2 regions of the Pseudomonas sp. AIG genome follow, and region 1 is predicted to be linked to the other one. Evidence: predicted binding sites of a transcription regulator. Region 1 holds the regulator's gene; the other holds the start of a gene.
The links. The regulator sigma-54, encoded in region 1, starts transcription at its own class of promoters, with help from an activator protein. The targets are predictions, from matches to a motif close to ANTGGCATNNANNTTGCTNT.
Positions count from the first base shown of each region.

Region 1 (7,131 bases):
GCGTCGTGCTGATCGACAAGGCCAAGGTTGTCGACAAGGACAACAACACGACTCAGGGCGAGAAAATCGTCTATGACACCGTGAAGAAACTGGCCAGCGCTGGTCGCGCTACCGGCAGCAAGGTCACCGAGGCGCGTCCGCGCATTGACATGGTGATCCAGCCGAAGAAGAAAACCGACGAGAAAACCCAGTAATGGCAACTCTGAAAGCTCAGCACCTGGCCAAGGCCTATAAAAGCCGCCAGGTCGTGCGTGACGTCAGTCTGTCGATCGACAGCGGCCAGATCGTTGGCTTGCTCGGCCCGAACGGCGCCGGTAAAACCACCTGCTTCTACATGATCGTAGGTTTGGTGCAAGCCGATCAGGGCCGCGTCCTGATCGACGATCTGGACGTCAGCCACCAGCCGATGCACGGTCGTGCCAAGGCCGGGATCGGCTATCTGCCGCAAGAAGCGTCGATCTTCCGTAAACTGTCGGTGGCCGACAACATCATGGCCATCCTCGAGACCCGTCAGGAACTCGACAAGGCCGGCCGTCGCAAGGAGCTGGAAAGCCTGCTGCAGGAATTCCACATCAGCCACATCCGCGACAACCTCGGCATGAGCCTGTCCGGTGGTGAACGCCGCCGAGTGGAAATCGCTCGCGCACTGGCAACGGCACCGAAATTCATCCTGCTCGACGAACCGTTCGCCGGTGTCGACCCGATCTCGGTCGGCGACATCAAGCAGATCATCCATCATCTCAAGGCCAAAGGCATCGGTGTACTGATCACCGACCACAACGTCCGCGAGACCCTGGACATCTGCGAAACCGCTTACATCGTCAATGATGGTCAACTGATCGCAGAAGGCGACGCAGAAACCATCCTGGCCAACGATCTGGTCAAGGAAGTGTATCTGGGCCACGAGTTCCGCCTGTAAGCGAAACAGTGCCCGGTGCGCCGCCCGGGCGCTGTATCGATTCAAGCAGGATTTAATACGCTTTAATTGTTACAGCGCTCTAGGCAAACACTTCAGTTTCAGGCATATAATTTGCTTAAGTTTGGCGCTCCGGCGCCCTGTAGTGGATGGCGCATAGCGCCGGCGAATAAGGTGTTAAGCCCCTGCCATGAAACCATCGCTAGTCTTGAGAATGGGCCAGCAGCTGACGATGACACCGCAGCTGCAACAGGCCATCCGCCTGCTCCAATTGTCGACCCTGGATCTGCAACAGGAAATCCAGGAGGCGCTGGAATCCAATCCGATGCTCGAACGCCAGGAAGAAGGCGACGACTTCGACAATTCCGACCCCTTGGCCGACAACGCCGAACAGAAGCCCAACACCGAAATCCAGGAACCCTCGTATCAGGAAACCGCACCGACGGTAGACAACCTCGAGGAAGGTGACTGGAGCGAACGCATCCCCAACGAACTTCCGGTCGACACCGCCTGGGAAGACGTCTACCAGACCAGCGCCAGCAGCCTGCCGAGCAGCGACGATGACGAGTGGGATTTCACCACCCGCACCTCCGCCGGCGAGAGCCTGCAAAGCCACCTGCTGTGGCAACTGAACCTTGCACCGATGTCCGACACCGATCGCCTGATCGCCGTGACCCTGATCGATTGCATCAACAATCAGGGCTACCTGGACGAAACCCTCGAAGAAATTCTTGAGGCGTTCGACCCGGAACTGGACATCGAACTGGACGAAATCGAAGCCGTCCTGCACCGCATTCAACAGTTCGAACCCGCCGGTATCGGCGCGCGCAATCTCGGCGAATGCCTGCTGCTGCAATTACGTCAGCTGCCAGCCAAGACGCCTTGGCTGGCTGAAGCCAAGCGTTTGGTCAGCGATTACATCGACCTGCTGGGCGGCCGCGACTACAGCCAGCTGATGCGACGCATGAAGCTCAAGGAAGACGAGTTGCGCCAGGTCATCGAGCTGGTGCAGAGCCTTAATCCACGTCCGGGTTCGCAAATCGAATCCACCGAAGCCGAGTACGTTGTCCCTGACGTTATCGTGCGCAAGGACAACGAGCGCTGGCTGGTCGAGTTGAACCAGGAATCGGTGCCACGCCTGCGCGTCAACGCCCAGTACGCCGGTTTCGTCCGTCGCGCCGACACCAGCGCCGACAACACCTTCATGCGCAATCAGTTGCAGGAAGCCCGCTGGTTTATCAAAAGCCTGCAGAGCCGCAACGAAACATTGATGAAAGTAGCCACCCAGATCGTCGAGCATCAGCGCGGTTTTCTGGAGTACGGCGACGAAGCCATGAAGCCGTTGGTCCTGCACGACATCGCTGAGGCGGTCGGCATGCACGAATCAACAATTTCCCGCGTGACCACGCAAAAATTCATGCATACCCCGCGCGGTATTTATGAACTGAAATACTTTTTCTCCAGCCACGTCAGCACCTCCGAAGGCGGCGAATGCTCGTCCACGGCGATCCGCGCGATCATCAAAAAACTGGTTGCCGCGGAAAATCAGAAAAAGCCGTTGAGTGACAGCAAGATCGCTGGTTTACTGGAGGCACAAGGCATTCAGGTGGCTCGCCGCACCGTCGCCAAGTACCGCGAATCCCTCGGGATCGCGCCTTCGAGCGAACGCAAGCGGTTGATGTAAGCCACGTTACAGCGTTCCAGTGGCAGGCTATCCAGCCTGCCGCTTTATGCACTGGCAACGAAGGAGAAGCTGTATGCAAGTCAACATCAGTGGACACCAACTGGAAGTGACCCAACCTCTGCGTTCCTACATCGAGGAAAAACTCCAACGACTGGAGCGACATTTCGACAAGATCACCAACGTGCAAGTCACGATGTGCGTCGAAAAGCTGAAGCAGAAAATCGAAGCCACCTTGCATATCCCCGGCAGCGAAGTGGTCGCCAACGCAGAAGATACTGATATGTATGCTGCGATCGACTCACTCACCGACAAGCTGGATCGCCAACTCAAAAAGCATAAGGAAAAGACCCAGAGCCTCCTCCAGGGCGCGACCGGTCGTTAACACCCCTAACCCATGATCCGACTTGAAAGCATCCTGACCCCCGGCCGTTCCCTCGTGAACGTGCCGGGCGGCAGTAAAAAGAAAGCCCTCGAACAAATTGCCAACCTGATCGCCCGCGAAGTGCCGGATCTGGAGATGCAAGATGTCTTCGAGGCGTTGATTGCCCGTGAAAAACTCGGTTCCACCGGTTTTGGCAACGGCATCGCCATTCCTCACTGCCGCCTCAAGGGCTGCCAGTCGCCCATCAGCGCACTGATGCATCTAGAAGCGCCAATCGATTTCGACGCCATCGATGGTGCCCCGGTTGACCTGCTGTTCGTTCTGCTGGTCCCGGAAGCCGCCACCGATGCGCACCTGGAGTTGCTGCGTCAGATCGCCAGCATGCTCGACCGCAAGGACGTGCGCGATAAACTGCGCAGCGCCGCGAGCAACGAAGCCTTGTATCAGGTTGTCCTGGACGAGCAGAACGGGCACTAATCATGCGCTTGATCATTGTCAGTGGCCGTTCCGGCTCGGGTAAAAGTACCGCACTGGATGTCCTTGAGGACAACGGTTACTACTGCATCGACAACCTGCCGGCAGGCTTGCTGCCGGAACTGGCCGAACGTGCGCTGATTCACACGGAACTGGCGCAGCCGCTGGTGGCTGTATCCATCGATGCGCGCAACCTGCCGAGCCACCTGACGCGCTTTCCCGAACTGCTTGAAGATGTCCGCAGCAAGCACATCCAGTGCGATGTGCTGTATCTGGATGCCGACGAGGAAACCCTGCTCAAGCGTTTTTCCGAAACCCGCCGTCGCCATCCGCTGAGCAATGCCAACCGCTCGCTGGCCGAGGCGATCCAGGATGAAACCGCCCTGCTCGGCCCGATTGCCGACCTCGCGGACCTGAAGATCAACACCACCAATCTGAACCTGTATCAGCTGCGCGACTCGATCAAGCTGCGCCTGCTGAACCAGCCGGAGCCGGGCACGGCGTTTCTGGTCGAGTCATTCGGCTTCAAGCGCGGCATGCCGGTGGATGCGGATCTGGTGTTCGATGTGCGCTGCCTGCCCAATCCGTACTGGAAACCGGAACTGCGCGCGCAATCGGGTCTCGATGCGCCGGTGGCTGAGTACCTCGCGGCGCAGCCGGAGGTCGAAGAAATGTTTCAGGACATCTTCACCTACCTGCACAAGTGGCTGCCGCGCTTCGCTGCGAGCAACCGCGCCTACGTCACCATTGCCATTGGCTGCACCGGCGGGCATCACCGCTCCGTCTACCTGACCGAACGCCTGGGTCAGGCCCTGCAGAAAACCCTGAAGAACGTCCAGGTTCGCCACCGCGACCTCACTTAAAGGATTCACACCGCGATGCCTGCTCTGGAAATCGAAATCATCAACAAGCTGGGCCTGCATGCCCGTGCGTCGGCCAAGTTCGTTGGCGTGGCCGGTCAGTTTCCGGATTGCTCGATCAGAGTGGGCCGCACGCCGGAGAATACCGTTGATGGCAAAAGCATCATGGCGATGATGATGCTGGCGGCCGGCAAGGGCACCAAAATCTATCTGAGCACTGAAGGGCATCAGGAACAGGAAGCGCTGGATGCGCTGGTGGCGTTGATCAACAACTATTTCGACGAAGGTGGCTGACAGCCAAAGTCAAAAGATCGCAGCCTTCGGCAGCTCCTATAGTGAACGCATTCCAATGTAGGAGCTGCCGAAGGCTGCGATCTTTTGATCTTCAACCTAATGCGGTATCCATCACCATCATCAAACAAAACCCGATCAACAGGCCAAGACTGGCCAGTTTGTCATGACCATGACGTCGTGATTCCGGGATGACCTCGTGAGTCACCACCAGCAACATCGCCCCCGCCGCCAGTGCCAGACCTAATGGCAACAATACCTGCGCCAGCCCGACCAGCCACGCACACAACAACGCAAACACCGGCTCGACCAGACCTGACGCCGCACCGATCAGGAACGCCTTGACCCGCGACATCCCTGCCCCGGCCAATACCAACGCAATCACCAGTCCTTCCGGCACATCCTGTAAAGCGATGCCCATGGCCAGGCTATTGGCATCCGGCATGCCGCCGCCGGCAGAAACGCCAACGGCCATGCCTTCAGGAACGTTATGGGCAATGATGGCGAACACGAACAGCCAGATTCGTGGCGGAATAACCGGACGCTCCGGCGTCCCCACCAGCATTTCCGGTGAGGCTCCGGACAACTGACGATCGACCAGATACAACCCGAACGCACCCAGCATGATGCCGAAACAGATCAGCCCACTGGCGCCCCATGGTGTCAGGTCAAGGTTTTCGGCAGCGGCAATGCCCGGGACGATCAGCGAAAACGCCGTCGCCGCCAGCATCACTCCAGCGCCAAAACCCAGCAAGGTGTCACTGAGTGCCTGAGGCATGCGCCGAATCACCAGCACCGGCACCGCGCCAAGCGCCGTGCCGAGGGCGCAGATCGCGCCACCCTGCAAGGCCCGTGACAGTCTCGGTTGCAGATTCAACCATTCCAGCCCGTGGGCAACCAGCAAGGTCATGCCCGCCAACAGCAATAGCGATCCCACTGCGTAACGAAACATACGCCCACTTCCGATCGCCAGTGTTTCAGTGCCCATAGTCAGCCTTGGATTGTTTTTATAGAAGACTTAAACCAGTGCGGCCTGATAGCGCGCAGCAACTTCAGGCCAATTGATCACGTTGTAGAACGCGTTGATGTATTCCGGGCGACGGTTTTGATAGCGCAGGTAGTAGGCGTGCTCCCAGACGTCGAGACCGAGAATCGGCGTGTTGCCGTTCATCAACGGGCTGTCCTGGTTGCCGCTGCTCTCCACGATCAGTTTTTTCTCCGGCGTCACGCTGAGCCAGGCCCAGCCACTGCCGAAACGGGTCAGTGCCGCTTTGGTGAAGGCTTCCTTGAAACTGTCGAGACCACCCAGTTGCTCATCAATCGCCTTGGCCAGCGCGCCATCCGGTTTGCCGCCGCCGCTTGGCACCATCACTTCCCAGAACAGCGAATGGTTGGCGTGACCGCCACCCTGATTGATCACCGCCGCGCGGAGCTTTTCCGGCAGCACCTTGACGCTGGCGACGAGTTTTTCTACCGGCCATTCGGCGTACTCAGTGCCTTCTACGGCGGCGTTGAGGTTGTTGATGTAGGTCTGGTGATGTTTGGTGTAATGAATCTCCATGGTCTGCGCATCGATGTGCGGTTCGAGGGCGTCGTAGGCGTAAGGCAAGGCAGGCAAGGTAAAAGCCATTTCAATGGACTCCATGGTGATGAGGGGCAGGCGCGCGACGCGCATTGCCGGTATCCGGGTGCAGCAGACGCTGGGTGCGCGGGTATTCGCCGTGTTCGCTGATGAAATTCAGCAGCTCGACGTAGGTCTTGCTGCTCTGGCGCAACGCCGCTTCACGCAGCGCCGGGCGCAGGCGCTCGTCCTGCATGGTCTGCAACAGCCGTTGGTGGATGGCGCAGAGGTATTCAGCGCTCTCCTCCGGCTGGTTCAGACTCAGGTGCAAATCCGCCAGGTTGTGATGGGAGATGACGCAGGCCGCCACCGCTTCGTCGGCATCTGCCCAGCGTTCGAACAACACTTGCGCCAGGGCCAGGGCTTGCAGGTAAGCCTCACGGGCGTCGATCAGTTCGCCCAGCATGAAGCAGCGATTGGCCCGTTCGATCGTGCGTTTCCAGTGCTCCATGGTGAGCCTCCAAAGCGGTTGCAGGGTTTACACGCCGCCGGCGGTGAGTTTCTCGGGATTGAGTAACTCTTCCAGTTGGCTGCGCGAGAGATCGGTGTGCTCCAGAGCGACGTCGATCACCGCGCGGCCTTCCTTGTAGGCCTGCTTGGCGATTTCGGCGGCTTTCTGGTAACCAATGATCGGATTGAGCGCGGTGACCAGAATCGGGTTGCGCGACAACGCTTCTTTCAGGCGCGATTCGTTGACCTTGAAACTGGCGATGGCTTTGTCGCCGAGCAGACGGCTGGCGTTGGCCAGCAACTCGATGCTGCTCAACAGGTTCTGCGCGATGATCGGCAGCATCACGTTCAGCTCGAAGTTGCCCGACTGGCCGGCGATGGTGATCACCGAATCGTTGCCAATGACTTGTGCAGCGACCATGGCGGTGGCTTCCGGAATCACCGGATTGACCT
Region 1 covers NZ_CDROCK010000073.1:5,085-12,215, reverse strand. Annotated here, with positions in the region: gene lptA (lipopolysaccharide transport periplasmic protein LptA) at 1-194, shown strand, start outside; gene lptB (LPS export ABC transporter ATP-binding protein) at 194-919, shown strand; gene ACWR1S_RS28500 (RNA polymerase factor sigma-54) at 1,107-2,600, shown strand; gene hpf (ribosome hibernation-promoting factor, HPF/YfiA family) at 2,674-2,982, shown strand; gene ptsN (PTS IIA-like nitrogen regulatory protein PtsN) at 2,995-3,459, shown strand; gene rapZ (RNase adapter RapZ) at 3,462-4,319, shown strand; gene ACWR1S_RS28480 (HPr family phosphocarrier protein) at 4,335-4,610, shown strand; gene ACWR1S_RS28475 (ZIP family metal transporter) at 4,702-5,595, opposite strand; gene ACWR1S_RS28470 (superoxide dismutase) at 5,626-6,237, opposite strand; gene ACWR1S_RS28465 (hypothetical protein) at 6,239-6,679, opposite strand; gene ACWR1S_RS28460 (class II fumarate hydratase) at 6,707-7,131, opposite strand, start outside.

Region 2 (7,131 bases), on a different contig from region 1:
TACTCGAAATTGACTTCCATGATCGCCTGCCAGGCTTCTTTCAAATCGACGAAAGCCTGCTCCAGCACCATGCGCACGACGCGCAGTTCGGTCGGGGTGAATTCACGCCCTTCGATCTTGGCGTGACGGCCGTCACCGCCGAAGAAGTTGTCCACCAGTTTGAACACCAGTTTGGCGTCAAGGATGAACAGCGCGGTGCCGCGCAACGGTTTGATCTTGACCAGGTTGAGGCTGGTCGGTACGTACAGCGAGTGCACGTATTCGCCGAACTTCATCACCTGCACACCACCGACGGCAACGTCCGCCGAGCGGCGCAGCATGTTGAACATGCTGATGCGGGTGTAGCGGGCAAAACGCTCGTTGATCATTTCCAGAGTCGGCATGCGTCCACGGACGATGCGATCCTGACTGGTCAGGTCGTAGCTTTTGACACTGCCGGGTTCGGCAGCGTTATCGGTCTGTACCAGACCATCGTCGACGCCATGCAACAGCGCGTCGATTTCATCCTGGGACAGCAGATCCTGCACGGCCATGTCGTGTTCCTACTGCAGTACGAAATTAGTAAAAAGCAACTGTTCGATCACCACTTTGCCCAGCTCTTTCTGCGCCACTTCCTGGACGCTGGCTGTGGCCTTCTGGCGCAACATCTCTTGGCCGACCGGAGTCGCCAAGGTGGCGAAATCCTGACCGGAGAAGAGCATCACCAGGTTGTTGCGGATCACCGGCATGTGCACTTTGAGCGCTTCCAGATCAGCCTGATTACGCGCCAGCATGGTGATGCTCACCTGCATATAGCGCTGACGGCCGTTCTGGTTGTAGTTGGCAACGAAGGCTGGCGCCATCGGCTCGAAAATCGCTGGCTGCTTGCCGACAGGCGCCGCATCGGCGGCCTCGGCAGGCTTGCTCTGGGCACTGTGCATGAAGAACCAGGTCGCCCCCACGGATGCACCAATGGCCAACAGCAACGCCAGCACGATCACAATGATCAGCTTGAGTTTGCCTTTGGTTGCGGGGTCTTTCACTGCTGCTGTTTCGCTCTTCGCCATGCCAATAATCCGTCACTATTCGGGTTTTCACAGTCGCACGGCAAGGCAAGAGCAAGTGTTATGCCAGAAGTGTCGGTGATGGTGGAGACAACGCTAAAGTCAAAGGCACCCTCACCCCCGCCCTCTCCCGGAGGGAGAGGGGGCCGACCGAGGTGTTTTGTCGTGATACGTCGACCTGAAAGACCGAGTCGATTATGGATTCGGCGCAAAATAATCAGGTCGGTGTACTTCGCGACCATCCCCCAATCAGTCCCCTCTCCCTCCGGGAGAGGGCTAGGGTGAGGGTTTTCAGGGGCCGACCGAGGTGCCAGACGTCAAACATCGACCTGAAAGACCGAGTCAATTATGGATTCACAGCAGAACTACCCGGTCGGCGTACTTCCCAACCATCCCCCAATCAGTCCCCTCTCCCTCCGGGAGAGGGCTAGGCGGGCGGCGTTCCGATGAGGGGTCTCTTGATTTTGATCAGGCGTAATAGTCGACCGCGCTGCTGCCAATCACGCTGGTGGTTTGAGCAGCGGCTTCAGCAACAGCGGCAGGCGCCAACTCTTCATCCGCCGAATCGAGGCGACCGCCAGCAGCACGGGTGCGACCACTCTGGCCCTGCTGCGCCTGTTCCTGACCCTGCTGCCCTTGCCAGCCACGGCTCTGGTCAGACACATTGACGTCAACCTGGCCCATGCCCTGCTGATTAAACATCTCGCGCAGGCGATGCATTTGCCCGTCCAGCGCTTCACGCACGCTTGGATGCGCGCTCATGAACGTCACCTGGGTCTGTTGATCCGGGACCATGTTCACGCGGATATCCAGACGCCCCAGTTCCGCTGGCTGCAACTGAATGTCCGCCGCCTTCAGGTTGGCGCTCGACAGATACATGACGCGGTTGACCACTTCTTCGGTCCAGCCGCTCTGGTGCATGGCAATCGGCTGGTTCACCGGCACAGCGTTCGCAGTCTTCGGTGTAGCTGCCTGCGTCAGTGCCGCCAGACGGTTGGCGAAGTCATCGACGCGGGTATCGCTGGTGGCGGTTTTGAGATCTTTGAGGCCGTCGTCGATCAAGCCGCTGAACGCTTTGTCGCCGCCCTGGCTGGTACTGTCCTTGTCGGCTTGCACATCGAGCATGCTGGCCATGCCAGCGGCGAAGTTTTGTGCCGCAGTCAATTCGCCGTCGGCCTGAGTCTGAGCCGGCGACGCTTTCGGTTGCGCCTGGCTGGCGGCGGAAATGTGCCCGCCCTGCTCCATCGCCATGCGCACGGCCGGCATCGAGTCGAGGGGATCAGCCGAAGGGTCGAAATCGCTGTCGGTAGTCGGCGCCGGATCTTTGACCGTACCCGGCAACGCAGCGAGTGCGGGGGTTTCGGTTTCAGGCGGGGCCGGGGCAACGACAGCCGGGGCCTGCGCCACAGGTGCCGCAACCACCGGCTGCACAGCGACGGCCAATGCCGGGTCGAGCGCCGGGTCAACCGGTGCAGCATCAACCACTGGGGTCTGAGGAGTGTCCGCGCTGTCGTCGCTGCTCGCGGAAGTGTCATCGGTAGCTGCCGTTTTATCGGCAGGCAAGTCATTGCCGCTATCGGCAACCGCCGGTTGCGCAACGGCAGACTGATCCTTGCCAATATCCTTTTTGCCGCTGTTGTCAGCAACCTTGTCACGCGCCGACTTGGGCGAATTATCAGCAGTGACGACGGGTTTGTTCGATCCCTGATCGGCGAACACCTTAGCGAAGCTAGAGGCTTTATCCCCAGTGTCTACGGCCATAGCCGACGTTTTCGCCGAGGCGGCTTGCGCCTTGGCCTGAGCGGCATTCTGAAGAAGGATGTTGGGGGTCGCAGGCATGAAACGGTCTCCGCTGCACTGGGATCGTAGGTACAGTTGCGGAGATAAATGCAAGTGCCGGGCCAGTTTTGCCCGGCGCTTGAGAAAAGCGCCGGACGGCGGGATCAGTGCGTCAGTGCGTGCTGCCGCTCATCTTCGTAAACCGGGCGGACATCGGCGAACTCGCCGCTGATATCAGCGACCAGCCTGGCGATTTCAGAAGGACTTTTATCTTTGGCGTCCGATTCCAGCTCCTGGCAGAGCGCCGCCAACCGCACAGCGCCCATATTGCTGGCGCTACCCTTGAAGCTATGCGCAACTTCCGACAAAGCCTTGGCATCCGAGGTCTTTTGCAACTCGTACAAGCGACTTTCGGAATCCGCCAGAAAGGTATCCAGCAGCTCCGGATAACCCTCCTCCATGACTTCGCGCAGTACGCTCAGCGCCTCGCGATCAATATGTTTGTCAGTCACTTGCTCACTCCTTGATCAAGAATTGCGCGGATTATGCCTCAACCTCCCAGGAAAACTCCACGCGAGCACTACGACCTTCGTCCGACCAGCTGGCGTTGCGCCCCAATTGCCGGACCAGACTGACACCACGTCCCGACAAACGGACACCGTCCAGCGGCCGCTCCATGATCCGCGCCACATCAAAACCCTTGCCGCTGTCTTCCACGCAAATCACCAGACAACCGCCCTCGCCTCGTGGTTGCACCTGCAAATGCACGCGCACGAAACCGTCCTGCAACGCCTCCAGCCGATCATTGCGCTGCTGATAATACAGAGCAAAACCCGCCGCATCGCGCTTGAGACTGGAGTCCAGCCCCAGCACGCCGTGCTCCAACGCGTTGGAATACAACTCGGCGAGCACGCTGTACAAAGCGCCACTCTGCGCCCGCAACCCATGCACCTCAAGCAACAACTGCAACAGGTACGGCAACGGATTGAAACGCTTTAGCGTCGCGCCACGGAATTCGAAGCTCACCGACCAGTCGAGCGGGCACGACTGGCCGCTGTCGGAATACACCGGCGCCGACGGCTTGACCTGCGCCGGTTCGAGCAGGCTGATCTCGACCATGCTCACGTCGTCACGGGCCTCTCCGCGAAAATCGCGCAATGCCTGCTCGATGTCCTCGAACAAGCGATCCGGCTCGCGGTTGGCGGCGAACACCTGCTGCAAACGCTCGACACCGAACAGTTGATCACTGGCATCACTGGTGTCGATCACGCCGTCGGATAACAGGAACACCCGATCACCGACGGCCATGGGATGCACTTCCGTTCGGTCGTCGAACGCCTGCGCGCTCAGCACCCCCAACGGCAATTGCCGCGCCGCCAGCGGCACACGCTCACCGCTGGCGATCCGATGCAGATAACCGTCAGGCATGCCACCGTTCCACACTTCGACCGAACGCCGCTGAAAACTCAGACAGAGCAGCGTGGCGCAGCAGAACATGTCCACCGGCAGGATGCGTTTGAGCTTGGCATTCATCTCGCGCAGGGTTTCGGCCAGGCCGTAGCCCTTGGCGGTCATGCCGTAGAACACCTCGGCCAAGGGCATCGCCCCGACCGCTGCCGGCAAACCATGGCCGGTGAAATCGCCAAGCAACACATGCATGTCGCCCGCCGGCGTATAGGCCGCCAGCAGCAGGTCGCCGTTGAACAACGCATAGGGCGATTGCAGGTAACGGATATTAGCCGCGCTCAGGCAGCCGGAGTGCGCAACCTTGTCGAACACCGCTTTGGCCACGCGTTGTTCGTTGAGCAGGTAATCATGGTGTTTGGCGATCAGGTCGCGCTGTTGCAGCACCGTCGCCTGCAAACGGCGCAAGCGATCCATCGCCTTGATTTTGGCGGCCAGAATCACCTGGTTGTAAGGCTTCGCCAGAAAGTCGTCACCACCGGCCTCCAGACATCGGGCCAGCGCTTCGCTTTCGGTCAGCGATGTCAGGAAGATGATCGGCACCAGCGTTTCGCCCGCCAGCGCCTTGATCTGCCGCGCCGCTTCGAAGCCATCCATGACCGGCATCATCGCGTCCATCAGCACCAGATCGGGTTGCTGGCGGCGAAACAGATCGACCGCTTCGGCACCGTTGGCCGCCATCAGGACCGCGTGACCCTGGCGGCGGACGATGGTCGACAGCAGCAGCCGATCGGCGGCGCTGTCTTCGGCGATCAGAATGGTCAGCGGCTCTTGCGCCTGCATAGGCGTCAACTGATGTCGAAGAGTTTGTCGAAATTGGAGATGGCGAGGATCTTGCGCACATCGGAGTTGCTGTTGACCACGCGCACGTCCGAGCTATCGCCGCCGGCGTGATCCCGCAGCAGGAGCAGCATGCCCAGCGCCGAGCTGTCGAGGTAAGTGGCTTCTTTCAAATCCACCACAATGGACTCAGGCTTCTTGGCAAGATGCTCATAGGACTCACGGAACTCCTGATGGCGACCAAAATCAAACCGCCCCCTGACCGAAATCGTCAGTTTTTGACCATCTGGAGAGACTTCTGTAACGACTGACATTGACTGGCTTCCTTGTCATTGACGAACCTGTACAAGGTTTAGCACCTGCACAGGGTTGCGGCAAGGCGCATCACAGGAACAAATGTGGGAGCGAGCCTGCTCGCGAAGGCGTCGTGTCAGTCAACACTTCAGTCAACTGATCGATTGCATTCGCGAGCAGGCTCGCTCCCACAGGGTCTAGCGGTGCGATTTAGAACGGATTCTTTCGCGGCAAGCGCTGCGACAACTCATCAAGCAACTTCTGCTCGCGCTTGTCCTCAAGGCGTTGCGCCTCTTCGCGATAACGCTGCACCAGTTTGCGCAGTCCTTCAACCTTGGCGAATGCCTGCTGCCATTCCTCACGCGCCTTGTCGAGCTTGTTCTGATGCCAGACCAGACTCTGGCGCTGCTGGTCTACGGCGGTGTCGAGCTGCGCCAGAAAGCCCTGAAAACCAAGCAGCCATTGCCCGCTCACGCCCGTACTGCCGCGCACGATCCATTGCTCGGAATAATCCAGACGGAAGGCATTGAGGTCGGCGAGTTTGCTTTCAGCGACTTTGACCTGGCCCTGAAAATAGCCCAGCCGTTGCACGGCGGTTTTCTCGGCCTGTTCGGCCATGTCCACCACCGGCGCCAGACGCGCGGCTCGACTGACAGTGGCCATGACCGGTTAGCCGCCCGCCGCCGGGGCAAACAGGGTTTCCAGGTAAGCCTGGCTTTCGCCCATGTTGATTTTGTCGTTGAGGCCCTGACGCTGGTACCGGACCAGCTGCGGTTGCAGGGAGATCGCCAGATCGGTCTCGCGGTCGCCACCGGCAACGTAGGCGCCAACGCTGATCAGATCGCGGCTCTGCTGATAACGCGACCACAACTGCTTGAAGTATTGCGCGCGCTGCATGTGCTCCGGCGAGACCACCGCCGGCATCACCCGGCTGATCGACGCTTCGATGTCGATGGCCGGATAGTGCCCCTCTTCGGCCAGACGCCGGGACAGCACGATGTGGCCGTCGAGCACGCCTCGGGCCGAGTCGGCAATCGGGTCCTGCTGGTCATCGCCTTCGGACAGCACGGTGTAGAACGCGGTAATCGAACCTCCGCCCTTCTCGGCATTACCGGCACGCTCAACCAGTTTCGGCAATTTGGCGAATACCGATGGCGGATAACCCTTGGTCGCCGGCGGCTCGCCGATTGCCAGGGCGATTTCCCGCTGCGCCTGAGCGAAACGGGTCAGCGAATCCATCAGCAACAGGACGTTCTTGCCCTTGTCGCGGAAATATTCGGCGATGCGCGTGCAGTACATCGCTGCGCGCAGACGCATCAACGGCGCATCGTCCGCCGGCGAAGCGACCACGACGGAACGCTTGAGACCTTCTTCACCGAGGCTGTGCTCGATGAATTCCTTAACTTCGCGACCCCGCTCACCGATCAGGCCGACGACGATGATGTCGGCCTCGGTGAAGCGCGTCATCATGCCCAGCAACACCGATTTACCGACACCGGTACCGGCAAACAGACCCAGACGCTGACCACGACCGACCGTCAGCAAACCGTTGATGCAACGGATACCGACGTCGAGCGGAACGCTGATCGGGTCACGGTTGAGCGGGTTGATTGTCGGGCCATCCATCGGCACCCAGTCTTCGGCCTTCATGCCGCCCTTGCCGTCCAGCGCACGGCCGGCGCCGTCGAGGACGCGACCGAGCATGCTCATGCCCATCGGCAAGCGCCCGGTATCAGCCAGTGGCACCACACGGGCGCCGGGGGCGATACCG
Region 2 covers NZ_CDROCK010000010.1:122,135-129,265, reverse strand. Annotated here, with positions in the region: gene fliM (flagellar motor switch protein FliM) at 1-533, opposite strand, end outside; gene fliL (flagellar basal body-associated protein FliL) at 543-1,046, opposite strand; gene ACWR1S_RS09115 (flagellar hook-length control protein FliK) at 1,512-2,882, opposite strand; gene ACWR1S_RS09110 (Hpt domain-containing protein) at 2,987-3,334, opposite strand; gene ACWR1S_RS09105 (ATP-binding SpoIIE family protein phosphatase) at 3,366-5,069, opposite strand; gene ACWR1S_RS09100 (STAS domain-containing protein) at 5,075-5,380, opposite strand; gene fliJ (flagellar export protein FliJ) at 5,571-6,023, opposite strand; gene fliI (flagellar protein export ATPase FliI) at 6,030-7,131, opposite strand, start outside.
Region 2: the regulator sigma-54 is predicted to act here: its motif matches at 2,930-2,949, upstream of ACWR1S_RS09115 (flagellar hook-length control protein FliK).